DNA from 4 places in the Promicromonospora sp. NFX87 genome. Region 4 is predicted to be linked to each of the others. Evidence: riboswitches for the same ligand, from Rfam matches in the RefSeq annotation. Region 4 holds a riboswitch; each other region holds the start of a gene.
What was found. Region 4 has a riboswitch for cyclic di-AMP ahead of ACNYC2_RS01670 (C40 family peptidase). Riboswitches for the same ligand answer to the same signal wherever they lie in the genome.
Positions count from the first base shown of each region.

Region 1: another riboswitch for cyclic di-AMP. It lies ahead of ACNYC2_RS27525 (C40 family peptidase); the one in region 4 lies ahead of ACNYC2_RS01670 (C40 family peptidase).
Region 2: another riboswitch for cyclic di-AMP. It lies ahead of ACNYC2_RS04640 (C40 family peptidase); the one in region 4 lies ahead of ACNYC2_RS01670 (C40 family peptidase).
Region 3: another riboswitch for cyclic di-AMP. It lies ahead of ACNYC2_RS19390 (C40 family peptidase); the one in region 4 lies ahead of ACNYC2_RS01670 (C40 family peptidase).

Region 1 is NZ_CP183413.1:6,154,411-6,158,144, forward strand. It holds gene ACNYC2_RS27515 (S8 family serine peptidase) at 1-380, opposite strand, end outside; gene ACNYC2_RS27520 (hypothetical protein) at 526-1,284, opposite strand; cyclic di-AMP (ydaO/yuaA leader) riboswitch at 1,585-1,782, shown strand; gene ACNYC2_RS27525 (C40 family peptidase) at 1,785-2,519, shown strand; gene ACNYC2_RS27530 (hypothetical protein) at 2,631-3,512, opposite strand; gene ACNYC2_RS27535 (GlsB/YeaQ/YmgE family stress response membrane protein) at 3,560-3,734, opposite strand, start outside.
Region 2 is NZ_CP183413.1:1,048,698-1,052,431, forward strand. It holds gene mutM (bifunctional DNA-formamidopyrimidine glycosylase/DNA-(apurinic or apyrimidinic site) lyase) at 1-477, shown strand, start outside; gene ACNYC2_RS04635 (NAD(P)-dependent oxidoreductase) at 566-1,543, opposite strand; gene ACNYC2_RS04640 (C40 family peptidase) at 1,657-2,571, opposite strand; cyclic di-AMP (ydaO/yuaA leader) riboswitch at 2,575-2,724, opposite strand; gene ACNYC2_RS04645 (phytoene desaturase family protein) at 2,871-3,734, shown strand, end outside.
Region 3 is NZ_CP183413.1:4,324,355-4,328,088, reverse strand. It holds gene ACNYC2_RS19400 (cysteine hydrolase family protein) at 1-20, opposite strand, end outside; gene ACNYC2_RS19395 (purine-cytosine permease family protein) at 17-1,441, opposite strand; gene ACNYC2_RS19390 (C40 family peptidase) at 1,537-2,298, opposite strand; cyclic di-AMP (ydaO/yuaA leader) riboswitch at 2,298-2,481, opposite strand; gene ACNYC2_RS19385 (FAD-binding oxidoreductase) at 2,606-3,734, opposite strand, start outside.
Region 4 is NZ_CP183413.1:346,131-349,864, reverse strand. It holds gene ACNYC2_RS01675 (universal stress protein) at 1-751, opposite strand, end outside; gene ACNYC2_RS01670 (C40 family peptidase) at 943-1,689, opposite strand; cyclic di-AMP (ydaO/yuaA leader) riboswitch at 1,740-1,931, opposite strand; gene ACNYC2_RS01665 (metal-dependent transcriptional regulator) at 2,115-2,831, opposite strand; gene serC (phosphoserine transaminase) at 2,921-3,734, shown strand, end outside.

The DNA of each region.
Region 1 (3,734 bases), 720 kb from region 4:
ATGCCGTTGTCCGCCGCGGCGGCGACGATGCCTGCCACGTGCGTGCCGTGCTCGTCCCCGTCGTTCTGACCGTCGGGGCCCCTGAAGTCCCCGTCGCCGCACGGACGGACGTCCGCGCAGCCGGAGAAGGTGGCACCGGGCAGGAGCTGGCCGACGAGGTCCGGCTGGTCGAAGTCGACGCCCGTGTCGACGACGGCCACCACCGCACCCTCACCCGTGCCGGCCGACCAGGCGGCCTCGGCGTTGATCTGGTCCAGGCCCCACTGCTTGTCCCGGAGGGGGTCGTTGGTAGCGGCCTGTGCACCGGGTGCCACGGCGACGAGCACCGCCACGGCGAGGGCCGCGGAGGTGGCGGCGCCGACGAGTGACTTCCTGTTCATGTGTGCCCCCTGTGTCTGCTCGTGGGCCGGATACCCCCGAACTCGGACAAACCTATGGGGACCGGACACGCGCCGAACAGGGCGAGCAAGGCACAGCGGGTGAAAATTTACACGCCCGCAATCAGCAGGGTCGCGGGCTGCCGCCTCAGGCCCAGGCCTCGGACAGCTCGTCCTCGTCCACAGCCTCCCGGGAGAGCCGGAGCGCCGCGATCGCCGCACCGAGCAGCAGGGCGACCACCCAGGCGCCGAGCTGGTGCGCGTCGGGCACCATGGCCGCCGAGGCTAGCTCGTGCGCCACGATCGCCGCCGCGGACAGCGGGTTCTCCGTGAGCGCGGAGCCCGGCCAGATGTTCTCCTGCACGGCCAGGAGGGCCGGCCCGGCGGCCTGCAGCACCCACACGATGCCCGCGGTCGGCAGCCAGCCGAGCAGCTCGAGCGGCCGGCTGTCCACCGCGAGGCCGAACGCCACGCCGAGCGCCACCGCGAAGATCCACCACGTTCCGGTGGGGGACACCAGGTTGCCCGGCACCAGACCCCACAGCCAGCCGTCCAGGAGCACGACGGGCAGGGCCAGGGCAGGCCCGCGCAGGACGGCCGGGCCCAGGGCCACCAGGAGGCCGGCCGCCAGCCCTACGACCCCGGCAGCGACGGTGACGACGAGCATCCCGAGCGGCGCGGCGTCTCCGGGAGCACTGCCGCGGATCGCGAGCAGGCACGAGGCACCGCCCGCCGCGGACATGGCGAGCAGGGTGCCCGTCGTCGCGGCAGCGGCACCCGCCCTTGCCGAAGCCGGGATGCCCGCCGTGAGGCCGCCGAGAAGACCGCCGATCAGCGCCATGACGACCAGGCCGACCACTGCGTCGTCGGCGGTGAACGGGAGCGGCAGGAATGCGGTTGAGCGCACTGTCGAAGCCTCAGTAAGGCCTATGACCTCGTACAACGCCTGCAGGAGCCAGGGCAGAAACCCGCACACCCACCAGACGACGGCACTGATGGGAAGCACCCACCAGGCGGAGACGCGATATGCGCTTTCACCCATGCCGCCGAACGGTAGCCGATGTATGTGATGTCGGTCATAGCCTATGAAGACCGGAACGGCGCAAATCTGTGCCTTCGGCGGGTGAGACCGGAATGCGTAACCCGATCGTGACTTTTCTGGGGAAGGTGTGTACGTTGACTTCTGCCCCACCACATCGGTGGGGCCGTGAACCGGACGCCGAATCCTGTCACCGGTTCATGACCAGACGTTCGAGACAGGAGCGGGGGACCCACCTTCCCGGGCGACAGCACCATCGTCGCCCTCGGGGTGAAGCCGGACGGAACCCCCCAGTAGCCGTGCGGCCGGGTGTGTACTCCTACCCGAACCCGACAGCTGACCTCGCAGGCGGTACAGGAGACATTTAGGTGACGAACTCCCTTCGCGGACGGCATCGTGACAGCCGCCCGGCCATGACACCGCTGAGCATCCTTGCTCGTACCGCCACAGAGAACGCAGGCACCGTAGCCCGCCGAGGAGCCATCGCCGCAGCAGCCGGTGGCGTCCTGATCTCGACCATCGCGACGACGGCCCACGCGGCCCCCGCCATGGATCTGAAGACCGACGTGAAGTCCGCCAAGCTGAACACGGTCGACCTGCACTCCCTCACCGCGGTGGCCAAGCAGGCAGTCGCCGCGGCCCCCACCGTCACGGTCCCGTCCGACGCGAAGATGCCGATCGAGATGGAAGCCCTGGGCACCTCCTCGGGCGCCGACGGCAAGAAGGGCGACGGCCCCGCCGTGGTCTCGGTCGACGCGCCGGACCCGGTCCCGGTCGGCGAGCAGGCCATCAACGTCGCTTTCAACTACCTCGGCATCACGTACGTGCTGGGCGGTAACTCGCCGGCCGAGGGCATGGACTGCTCCGGCCTCATCCAGTACGTGTACGCGCAGCTCGGCGTGAACCTGCCGCACTCGTCCGGCGCGATGCTGAGCTCCGGCTACCAGGTCACCTACCCGGAGCCCGGCGACATCGTCTGGACGCCGGGCCACGTGGCCCTGTACGCGGGCGACGGCATGATCATCGAGGCCTGGGCCGCCGGCATGCCGGTGCGCTACACCGAGATGTGGCAGAACAGCCCGACGTTCATCCGCGTCGTCTGAGCCGGAGAGCCTGAGCCGAGGCCGCGGTACCGCAGTACATCGCGAGGCGTCGCCTCCGCGCCGGGTTTCCGCCCGACGCCGGAGGCGGCGCCTCTCGCGTGTCCGGACCGTTCACTCCGGCCAGTCGCAGTAGTCCGCGACGAAGGCGTAGAAGTCGGAGCGCGCGGTGTCGGGCATCGGCACGTAGACCGGCTCCTGCCGGACGCCGCCGACGCGCGCGGAGACCGGCAGGAACGTGCCCCGCTTGTCCTCGGCCACCGCATGGACGTCGCAGCGGGCGGGCACCACGGCCAGGACCACCTCGCCGGCCCCCTGTCCCGCCAGGTCCGGGCCGACCCAGCCCGAAGCGTCGCCGCCTGGGTCCGCATTCGTCATCAGGGTCGTCCCGGCGATCCGGTCGAGCGTGACCTCCGGGCCGCCGTCGACCCGCTCGATCCGCAGGGTGACCAGAGCGGTCAGCTCACCGTCGCGGGTCTCGACGGGGACGTCGGCGTCGACGGTGAGGTCGGCTCCGGCCGCTACCGCCGCTGCCGAGCAGTCCACCGCGTGGTTCCGGGCGAGGTGCCCGACGGGATCGTCCACCTCGTCGACGGCGACGTCGGTCGCCGGGCCCAGGTCGTCGCCCTCGCCGAGGGCGAGCGTGATCGTGGCGGACGGCGCAGCGGCCTCCTCAACCACCGCCAGGTCCGCGCACCTCGCCTGGCCCAGCCCCACGAAGACGGCGCGCGTGGCGCCCGGCCGCAGCACGAGGGTGCGCCCCTCCTTGGTGAGGTGTGACGGCCCGAACTGCTCGGTCCGCAGGGCCCCGGAGAGGAGCGTCAACGTCTCGCCGGAGTCGTTGGTGACCTCGAGCCGGATCTCCCGTTTGGCGTACTGCTCACGGCCCTGCGCCACCTCGACGCTGAGGTGGGAGGCGACGTCGTCGGGCACCGGGCCCTTCGCGGACGGCGGCGCGCCGCCGCCCGTACACGCGACCGCGGCCGCGCCGACCACCGACGTCAGAAGGACGAGGATGGCGGCGCGGCCGCGGTGTGCTGCGATCAGGCGGTCTTGCGGCGGCCGAAGATCGCCTGGACGATCAGGATCACGATGATCGCGCCGATCACCGAGAAGAGCCAGCTCTCCCACGACCAGAACTCGTCCAGGCTGACGTTGAAGATGAGCCCGCCGAGCCAGCCGCCGAGCATGGCGCCGAGCACACCGAGGAGCAGCGTG
Region 2 (3,734 bases), 700 kb from region 4:
CTGCCCCTCCTGCCGCAGCCCGTCGCGCACATCGCCCGCGACCTGCTCGACCCGAACCTGGACCTGGACGGGCTGGTGCGCCGGGTGCGCCGCCGTCGGACCCAGGTCAAGCGCGCGCTGCTGGACCAGACGGTCGTGTCCGGCGTGGGCAACATCTACGCCGACGAGGCGCTGTGGCGCGCGCAGGTCCACTGGGCCCGGCCGACCGACAAGCTCAAGGCCGCGGACGTGCGCCGGGTGCTGGACTCGGCCGCCGAGGTGATGCGCGAGGCGCTGGCCCAGGGCGGCACCAGCTTCGACGAGCTGTACGTCAACGTGAACGGGGAGTCGGGATACTTCGACCGCTCGCTCGCGGTGTACGGGCAGGAGAACGAGAAATGCCGCCGCTGCGGTGCGCTGATCCGCCGGGACCCCTTCATGAACCGCTCGTCGTTCTCGTGCCCGATCTGCCAACCGGCCCCCAGATCGCCGAAGTAGAGCACGCGTCCGGACACCCCCTCTACCTCGACAACAGGCCGATGCTGAAGTAGAGCGGGTGTCCGGACACCCGCTCTACTTCGCGGCACTACCTCGTGGCTACGTTGCGGAGTTTCGCGCCCGTGCGCCAGGCCGTGAGCTGGTCCGCGAGGAAGCGGGCGGCGCCGCGCGGCCGGCCACCCGCCACGTGGGGCGTGAGGATCAGGTTCGGGAGGTCCCAGAGCGGGGAGTCCTCCGGCAGCGGCTCCGTCTCCATGACGTCGAGCGCGGCTCCCGCGAGCCGCCCGGACCGCAGCGCGTCGGCGAGCGCTTCCTCGTCCACCGTCGCACCCCGGCCGACGTTCACGAACCGGGCAGTCGGCGGCAGCAAACCCAGCAGGCGGGCGTCGAGGATGTGCCGCGTCGCGGGGATCGCGGGCAGCAGCGAGATGAGCAGGTCGGTCTCGGCGAGCAGGGCGTCCAGTCCGTCCGGCCCCACCACGGGGTACCCGGAGCGCTCGCCCGCACGCGAGGCGACGCCGGTGACCCGCGCACCGAGCGCGGTCAGCAGCGGGGCCAGCCGCAGGGCGATCGACCCGAAACCCCAGATCGTCACGCGTGCGCCGTCGAGCGTGTACTCGCGGCCGGTGACCGGGTCGGCCTGGGCGAACGCGATCTCCTTGGCCCAGTGGTGCTCCCGCTGCGCGGCGAGGGAGACGTCGATGCGGCGCACCGTCGCCAGGACCAGCGCCAGGGTGTGCTCGGTGACCGTGTCGTCGTGCAGGGACTGGCCGGAGGAGATGACGACGTCGGGCGCGAACCCGGCACGCAGCGCGACGTCGGGCCCCGCGGAGAGGGTCTGCACCCAGCGCAGCCGGGGGAGCCGGAGGGCGGCGTCGGCGAGGATCTTGGGCGGGCTCGACCAGGTGACCAGCATCTCGGCGTCGGTGTGCTCCTCGGGGACCGGCTCGTTCATCGCGTAGGCGACGACGGTGTCGGTGCCGCCGGGCGCGAAGGAGGCTCCGCCGTCGGGCAGCAGGGCCGGGAAGTCGAGGTCGAAGGGCACGTCCGGTACGAGGATCTTCACGCCCGGGACGTTACCGGACGAGCCCGGGACACGAACGAGGTGTGTCGCGCCAGGGGGTTGGCGCGACACACCTCGCGGTCCGGAACGGTGCTGCGGAGTGGCGGGGGTAGGCGTCAGCCCGTCACCCGGATGAACACCGGGTTGTTCTGCCACATCTCGCCGTACTGCACGGGGGTGCCCTCCTGCTGGGCCTCGACGACCATGCCGTCGCCCGCGTAGAGGGCGACGTGGCCCGGCGTCCACACGATGTCGCCCGGCTGCGCCGAGGCGGCGGAGACCTGGTACCCGATGGTCGAGATCGCGCTCGAGCTGTGGGGGATCGAGATACCGAGCTGGCCGTAGACGTACTGGATGAGCCCTGAGCAGTCGAAGCCGCTGGGGGAGGCTCCGCCCCACACGTAGGGCACACCGACGTACTCGAGTGCGAGGTTGACGGCCTGTTGGCCCAGCCCGGACGAGTCCGCGGCGGCAGCGGCCGCTGCCTCTGCGGCCGCCTCGGCCTCCGCGGCGGCTTCGGCTGCCTCAGCCTCGGCCTTCGCCTTCGCCTCGGCTTCCGCCTTGGCACGAGCCTCGGCCTCAGCCTTGGCCTTTGCCTCGGCGATGCCTTCCTCGGTCTCGGCGTACGGCGTCACGGACACGCGTCCGCGCTCGGCGTAGAAGTCGGCGTCCTGGGTGACCTTGACCTTGGTCACCAGGTTCTCGGCGAACCCGGCGCGGACGGTCGAGTCGACCGTGTTGCTGATCGTGTTGTTGCTGATGGTGTTGCTGACCGGCGTGGCGTTCGCGAGCGCGGCCTGCGTGTGCGTCTCGGCGGGCGCGGAGTGGGCGGTCTGGGTGAACACCGACGCCAGCATGCCGGACGTGACGACCGCGATGGCGCCGGTCCGGGCAGCGTTCTCGGCTGCGGTCTGGGTCAGTGCGGTGAAGGGGGTGAGTGCGGGGCCGTCGGCGCGGTGCCTGCCCCGGTTGCTGGAACGGCTTGCCTGGTCGTCCGCCCAGTCGTGCGTGCGGTCGGTGAGTACGGTCACCAGTGATCTCCTCGGACGCCTACGAAGTGAGCTGTCGGGTTCGGATGGGAGAGCGATTCACCCGGCCTCACAAGGAGGCTTCACCCCAAGGACACTCACGTGCCCGCTTACCTGGTTCCCCCGCCCCTGTCACGGTTCTGGCTGCCAAGGTCCGGTGACAGGGTTCGGCGTCCGGGCCTGGACCTCCCCGTTGCTGGAGAGGCGAGATCGACCGTACCTGCCCCTCGCGCAAATGTCACGATTAGGTCACATAGCGACCTGTGATGGAACGTCCTTGGCAATCTGTGCCCCATGCCACTATGGCGTCCATGACCCATTCGATGCGATCCCGGTACGACGTCGTGGTGGTGGGCGGGGGTCACAACGGCCTCACCGCGGCTGCCTATGCGGCCCGTGGCGGCCGGTCCGTCCTGGTCCTCGAACGCGCGGACCACGTGGGCGGCGCCGCCGTCTCGGCCCGCCCCTTCGCCGGGGTGGACGCGCGGCTGTCGCGCTACTCCTACCTCGTCTCGCTCCTGCCTCGCCGGGTGATCGACGAGCTCGGCCTGCCCGTCAGGCTGAAGCGCCGCCGCTGGTCCTCGTACACACCGGTGGCCGACGGCGGCCTCCTCGTCGACAGCCAGGACGACGTCGCCACGCGCGCCTCGTTCCGGCGGCTCACCGGTTCGGACGCCGACTTCGAGGCCTGGGGCCGCTTCTACGCCATGACCGCCGAGGTGGCCCGCCGGCTCGCGCCGACCCTCACCGAACCCCTGCTCCCGCGGTCGGCGGTCCGGGACCTCGTGGTCGACGGGGTGGGCGAGGAGGCCTGGCGCGCGCTCTTCGAGGAGCCCCTCGGAGAGGTGCTGCGCCGCACCTTCGCCGACGACGTGGTCCGCGGGGTCGCGGCCACCGACGGCCTGATCGGCACGTTCGCCGACATCGACGAGCCGTCCCTGCGGCAGAACCGCTGCTTTCTCTACCACGTCATCGGCAACGGGACCGGCGACTGGGACGTGCCGGTGGGCGGCATGGGCGCCGTCTCGGGCGCCCTGCGCGACGCCGCGGTGGCCGCCGGCGCGACGATAGTCACCTCGGCGACGGTCACCGCCGTCGATCCAGGTGCACCCGGCGCCTCCGGCGCGGAGGTCGCCTGGACCGACGCCGACGGGCGCACCCAGGGC
Region 3 (3,734 bases), 2.6 Mb from region 4:
GCCGCTCCGCCGTCGCTCACCGCTCCTCCTGGCGGCGGACGGCGCGCGCGGTGAGCAGGAGCGTGCCGAAGAAGCCGAGGGCCAGGGCGACGAGCACGCCCAGGTTGGCGTACGCCCAGTTCCCGTCGACACCGCCGAGCGGGCCCAGCAGGTAGCCCTGCCAGGCGAGCCACGGCGCGTAGGTGTTGGTCACGAGGCCCCACCCGATGGCGGTGCCGCCCAGCACCAGCGCCACGGCGGACCAGTTCACGGATCCGTACCGGCCGGCGGCGTCGTACAGGTCGGCGTCGGTGTAGTCGCGGCGGCGCAGCAGGATGTCGGCGAGCAGCACGCCGCACCACGCGGCGACGGGTACGCCCAGCGTGATGAGGAAGCCCTGGAAGGGGCCGATGAACGAGTCCGCGACGAACACGACGTAGATCGCGCCGATCACCATGAGCCCGCCGTCGATGGCGGCGGCGACCCAGCGCGGGGCGGGCAGGCCCAGGGACAGCAGTGCGAGGCCTGAGGAGTAGATGTCGAGCGCCGCGCCGCCGATCAGCCCGGCCAGGGCCACCACGACGAACGGGATGAGGAACCACGTGGGCAGGAGCGTGGACAGGGCGCCGATCGGGTCGGCGCCGATCGCCGCGTTCAGGTCGGGGTCCGAGCCGGCGAGCAGCAGGCCGAACACGAGCAGCACCACGGGGGCCAGTGAGGCGCCCAGCGTGGTCCAGCCGACGATCCGCGGGCCGGAGGCGGAGCGGGGCAGGTAGCGCGAGTAGTCGGCGGCCATGTTGACCCAGCCCAGGCCGAACCCGGTCATCATGAACACGAGACCGCCGATCACCTGCGGTGCGCCGCCGGCGGGGATCGCGGCGACGGTGGCCCAGTCGACGTGGTCGGCCACCAGGATGATGTAGACGACGGTGAGCACGGCGGTCAGCACGGTGATGATCACCTGCAGCCGCATCACGAGGTCGAACCCGAAGACGCCTGCGGCCACGACGATGCTCGCCACGACCACGAGGGCCACGATCTTGGTGACGGTTCCGCCGCCCCAGCCGAGCGCCCCGAGCACGGTCGAGGTCGCGAGCGTGGCAAGGGCCACGAGCACCGTCTCCCAGCCGACGGTGAGGATCCAGGACAGCAGGGAGGGCAGCTTGTTGCCGCGCACCCCGAACGCCGCGCGGGACAGCACCATGGTGGGCGCCGAACCGCGCTTGCCCGCCAGCGAGATGAACCCGCAGAAGAGGAACGACACCACGATGCCGAACGCGCCGATCACCGTCGCCTGCCAGAACGAGACACCGAAGCCGAGCAGGTAGGAGCCGTAGCCGAGTCCGAGCACGGACACGTTGGCCCCGAACCAGGGCCAGAACAGGCTGCGGGGCGCGCCGTGCCGCTCGGACTCGTCGATCGTGTTGAGGGCGTTGGTCTCGACCGCCGTGGGGACGCTCATGGTGGCGATCCTGCCACCTGCCGGTGACACGCACGAGAGGCCCGCACCGATGTGGTGCGGGCCCCTCGGGTGGCTGGGTTCAGCCGGCGCGGACGTCAGCCGACGCGGATGAAGGTCGGGCTGTTCTGCCAGATCTCCGTGTAGCGCACGGTCTGGCCGGGGACCGGCGCCTCGACCTGCATGCCGTCGCCCGCGTAGATCGCGACGTGGCCGGGGCTCCAGATGAGGTCGCCCGGCTGGGCCTCGGCCTGCGAGACCGGCGTGCCGGCGTAGCGCTGCTCCGCCGAGGAGTGCGGCAGGTCGATGCCGATCTGCGCGTAGACGTACGACGTGAACCCGGAGCAGTCGAACCCGGCGGGCGTCGAGCCGGCCCAGACGTACGGCACACCGAGGTACTGCATGGCGATCGACACGATCTCGGACCCTCCGGCGGAGGCCGGGGCGGCCTGCTCGACGGGCGCGGCGGTCTCGACGACCTCCTCGACGACCGGCTCGGGCTCGGGTTCCGGGGCGGGGGTCACCTCGATGGTGCCCGTCTCCAGCGTGAACTTGCTGTCGGCGGCTACCTGCACGGCGGGTGCGGTGTTCACGGCCTCGACCACCACGGCCTCGGCGACCGAGCCCTGCGACGTCTTGTTCAGGAGGTCGAGCTCGGCGGTGGACGGGCTGTTGTCGGCCACCGGCGCGGCGTCCGCGGGAACGCTGAGCAGGGAGACCGCCAGGCCGGAGCCGGCGACGACGAGTGCGCCGCGGCGGGCGGCACCTGAGATGCCCCGCGCCGCGGCACGGGAGAGGGGAGTCAGCGGGGTGATCGGTCTGCGGGCAGCACGGTGGCGCCCAGGCGTGCGAGTAGTCAAGAGCTTCTCCTGACGCCTACGAGGTGAGCTGTCGGATTCGGATCGGAGAATGACCCGGCCGCGTACTACCGGTGCGGCTTCACCCCAAGGACACCGTCTCGGTGCCCGCTTACCTGGTTCCCCCGTCCCTGTCTTTTGTCTGTGCAGTCTCGAGGAGGTGACAGGGCTCGGCGCCCACCTCGAGTGCCCGCGGACTTCCCGCGAACCGGAGCGACGCTAACCCCGTCCGGCCGCAAAGTCACAATCGCATCACGGCTCACGGGCCAGATCGCGTCCTACTTGACCCGAATTGTCCCTATGAGGTAGATCACTCCGCCGCCGGGGGAACGTTGTGATTCCGGGCAAACAGGTTGCTCGGGTCGTATTTCCGCTTCACCGTGGCAAGTCGCTCGTAGGTTCCCGCCGGATAGACCGCCGCGACGTCGTCCGCGGTGGTGGTCCCGAGGAAGTTCGAGTAGGCGCCGTTGACGTGCGGCGCGAGCCTGGCCCAGATCGCCGCGAGGCCAGGACGGGCGGCCTCGATCACGGGCTTCGGGCCACCGGCCACCGTCGCGACCAGCAGCTCCGCACTGCGGTGCGCGTACGCCGTCGCGTCGTCAGGGACTCGCGACACCGCGCCACCGACGCTGCGGACCGCTATCGACGGCGCACCCGCCGACGTCCCGACCTCGGCGAGGATCCGCAGCACGTCGGGCACCGACTCCCGCTCGACGAAGCCGCTGTGGCCCAGCAGTTCGAGACCCGGCGGCAGCGCCGCGCCCTCCACGAGGATGTCGGCGTAGGCGTGCGGCGCGACGTCGTCCTCCAGCACCGTCCCGAGCCGGCGGATCGGGTCGAGCGCCCTGGCCGCGAGCTCCGGGTCGTCGCCGTCGAACGCCACATGGATCTCGAGCGGCGCCTCCGGGCCGCCCGCGAACGGGTTGGCCACGTTCGCGATCGAGGTGAGCTCCTCGGGCGCCGTGCGGAGGTGGTCCGCCCAGCCCTGGAGCACGACGGCGGTCTCCGCGGCGGGGAACGTGATCTTGCCGAAGAAGACCGCTGTCGTCGGGTGGGCCACGAACTCGAAGGAGGTCACGACGCCGAGGTTGCCGCCGCCCCCGCGGACCGCCCAGAACAGCTCGGGGTTCTCCTCGGCGCTCGCGGGCACGACCACGCCGTCGGCGGTGACCAGCTGCGCGGCCACCAGGTGGTCGAGCGTCAGGCCGTGCTTGCGGACCTTCCAGCCGATGCCGCCGCTCAGCGTCAGCCCGCCGACCCCGACGCTCCTGGTGTCGCCGGAGGAGATCGCGAGGCCGTGCGGCGCCAGCGCCTCGGCCACCTGGCCCCAGGTCGCGCCGCCGCCCACCCGGACGAGACGGCGGTCCTCGTCGATCACCTCGACGTCGGCGAGCCCGCTCAGGTCGATCACGATGCCGCCGTCGTTGGTGCCGAAGCCG
Region 4 (3,734 bases):
CGTACTTGTCGACCAGGACGTCCATGCCGGCCCCGATGTCGGCGAGCACCTGCTCCCGGTCGATGTTCGACGGCAGCCACGCGAGCATCCCGCTGTTCCCCACGGGCACGCCGGTGACGGCGGTCAGCTCCGCGCCCCACGCGTTCGCCTGGAGGATCGCGTGCTGCAGCGCCCGCTCGGCCTGCGGCGACCCGTCCACACCGACGACGATGCGGCGCACCTCCCGGATCTCGGCTGCCGCTGCCGTCGTGCTCGTCTCGGCGTCCGCTCCCGGCCCGGAGCCGGGCTGGCTCCAGGAGACGCCCCGGTTCGCCTCGGCGCGCAGCGGGACCACGACGACCGGGCACCGCGCGTGCGCGGGCAGTGCGGACGACACCGTGCCCAGCAGCCGCTCCGTGAACCCGCCCCGGCCGCGCGTGCCGACGACGGCCAGCCCGTAATCGCCGGACAGCTCCACGAGCACGCCCGCCGCGTCGCCGGTCGCGACCTCGGTCGTGGCGCGCACGCCGGCGTCGGCCACGCGCGCCTCCGCCTCGGCGAGGACCGACTTGGCGCCCTCCTGGATGGTCGTGTCGTCGAGGGCGGCGTATCCGCCGTCGAGCGACGCGGCCGTGAAGGACGGCAGCGAATAGCTGCAGACGATGTGCAGCGCCCAGCCCACGCGGTGCGCGTAGGCGGTGGCCCAGTCCAGCGCGTGCAGGCTCGCGGCCGATCCGTCCACCCCGACCAGTACGACCTCGGATCGCGTCATCGCAAGACCTCTCTTCGCCCAAGCACCATTGCAGTCCAACGCTACCGGCGGTGCGCGCGTTATGGGTGACCGGTGGCAAAACAAAGATTCGCGAAGTAGAGCGCCTGTCCGGGTCTCCCTGGCGACACCAGGGAATTTCGGACAGGCGCTCTACTTCGCGAATCTATGCTTGCGGTACTACGTGGCTGGGATCAGCCCAGGCGGATGAACGTGGGGTTCGACTGCCAGATGGTGCGGAAGTCGACGACGGTGCCCGGCTTGGACGCGTCGATCATCGTGTTGCCACCGGCGTAGATCGAGACGTGCCCGGGGGTCCACATCAGGTCGCCCGGCTGAGCCTCGGACGCCGGCACCTGGGTGCCGTAACCGGCCTGGGCCGACGACGAGTGGGGCAGGCTGATACCGAGCTGCCCGAAGACGTACTGCGTGAAGCCGGAGCAGTCCATGCCGCTCGGGCTGGCGCCACCGGAGACGTACGGCACGCCGATGTAGCGGCTCGCGATCGAGATCACGGAGTTGCCGATCGCCGACGCGGGGATGTCGACCGAGCTGGAGACGGTGCTGGCGGCTGCCTCGGCGGCCTCAGCAGCCTCGGCGGCGGCAGCCTCGGCTGCCTCCTCCGCCTCGTTCGCGGCGAGCTCCGCCTGGTAGTCCTCGTTCTCGGCGGCGGAGACCACGGAGACCGCGGACTTCTCGACGTTGAGCTCTGCGTCGGGTGCCACCGACACGACGGGTGCGTTGGAGAGCGCCTCACGGGCCTGCGTCGCCAGCGCGTTGAGGTCGACCGAGTTCATCTTCGCGTGGCCGGTCTCCACCGGAGCAGCCTGGGCGACCAGCGCGCCACCGAAGGTCGAGACGAGGAGCGCGCCACCAGCGGCTGCGACCGCGGTGCGGCGGCCTACTGCGGCGTTCTGAGCAAGTTCGGTGAACGGAGTCACTGGTCGTCGCGCAGCCCGATGGCGAGCGCGAGTCGTACGTGCAGTCACGTAGTACCTCTCCTTGAACGCCTTCGAGGTCAGCTGTCGGGTTCGGGTGGGAGAAATCACCCGGCCGAGCATCCCGAAGGAATACCCGGCTTCACCCCGAGGACGCGCCCTGGCGCCCGTTGGTGGGTCCCCCGCCTCTGTCATGCGGTCGTCTTGGGGCCCCGGCCGGTGACAGAGTTCGGCGTCCGTCCGAGGACCCCCACGAATAACTCCGTGGGAGCGGTCCGAACGTACCGGACCTCACCCTCGATGTCACGTTCCGGCAACGACTGCCAGAGCGTGTCGCGAGAGGGTTTTCGCTTTTCCGACAAACTGGACGGCGGCTGGGGAGCGACCGGACGGCAGACCGGCCAGCCGAAGGCCCCGCGAGGCCTGTCTCAGGCCGTCGCGACGAAGAGGTGGCGGGCCACGTCCTCGCCGAGCTCGAGCGCCGTACCCGCGCCGTCGACGGCCACCGTGTAGGTCCCGCCGCTGTGCTCCGCGGTGATGCGGGAGCCGGGCACCAGGCCGGCCTCGGACAGGCGAGCGAGCAGCTCGATGTCCGTCTGCAGCGGCTCCGCGATACGGGTGAGCGACGCCGCGAGCGGCTCGCCCTTGACGCCCTTCTTCGCCGCCGCCTCGAACGCGGACGGCAGCGAGATCACGCCGGTCAGGAACGGTACGTCGGTGTACTCCTCGCCGAGCTCCGAGAGGCCGGGGATCGGGTTGCCGTACGGGTCGTGGTGCGGGTGGTCGAGCAGGCCCACGAGGCGCTTCTCCACCAGGTCGCTCATCACGTGCTCCCAGCGACAGGCCTCGACGTGCACGTGCTCCCAGTCGAGCTTGATGACGTCGGTCAGCAGCCGCTCCGCGAGGCGGTGCTTGCGCATCACGCGCATCGCCTTGTCGTGGCCCAGCTCGGTGAGCTCGAGGTGCCGGTCGCCCGTCACGATCACGAGGCCGTCGCGCTCCATACGTGCGACGGTCTGCGACACCGTCGGGCCTGAGTGCCCCAGCCGTTCCGCGATGCGCGCGCGCAAGGGCGTGATGCCCTCCTCGTCGAGCTCGTAGATCGTCTTGAGATACATCTCGGTGGTGTCGATCAGATCCGTCACGTCAGCTCCCGTCATGCGCACAGCCGCCCAGTCGCCCTGGACACGTGCGGCCCGGGCGTCGGCCCAGGTTCTAGTCTAGTTCTGTGCCACTGACAATCCCGCCACACCTGCTGCCCGCCGACGGCCGATTCGGCTCCGGCCCCTCCAAGGTGCGCCCGGGTCAGGTGGATCATCTCGTGGCGAACGCGCACGTTCTCGGCACGTCACACCGGCGGACGCCCGTGAAGAACCTGGTGCACCGCATTCGTGAGGGTGTCACGGAGCTGCTCGGCGCGCCCGACGGCTACGAGGTGGTGCTGGGCAACGGCGGCGCCACCGCGTTCTGGGACGTCGCCACCCTGTGCCTCGTGGAGCGCAAGGTGCAGCACGCAGCGTTCGGCGAGTTCGGCGGCAAGTTCGCCGCGGCGACGTCGCGCGCCCCGTTCCTCGAGCCCTCCCAGGTGATCTCGGCGGAGCCCGGCGCCGTCGCCTACCTCGAGCCCGCCGCCGACGTCGACACCTACGCCACCCCGCACAACGAGACCTCCACGGGCGCGATGGCGCCGGTGCTGCGCCCGTCCGGGCCGGACGGCGCCGTCGTGCTCACCGACGCGACGTCCGGGGCCGGGGCCCTGCCCGTCGACCTGAGCCAGACCGACGCCTACTACTTCGCCCCGCAGAAGGCCTTCGCCGCGGACGGCGGCCTGTGGCTCGCCGTCCTGTCCCCCGCGGCGGTCGAGCGGGCCGCACGCGTCGAGGGCTCGGGCCGCTGGGTGCCGGAGATCCTGTCGCTCACGACCGCGATCGAGAACTCGCGCCAGGACCAGACGCTCAACACGCCCGCCGTCGCGACGCTGCTGCTCCTGGCCGACCAGGTCGAGTGGCTGATCGACCAGGGCGGGCTCGAGTGGTCCGCGAAGCGCT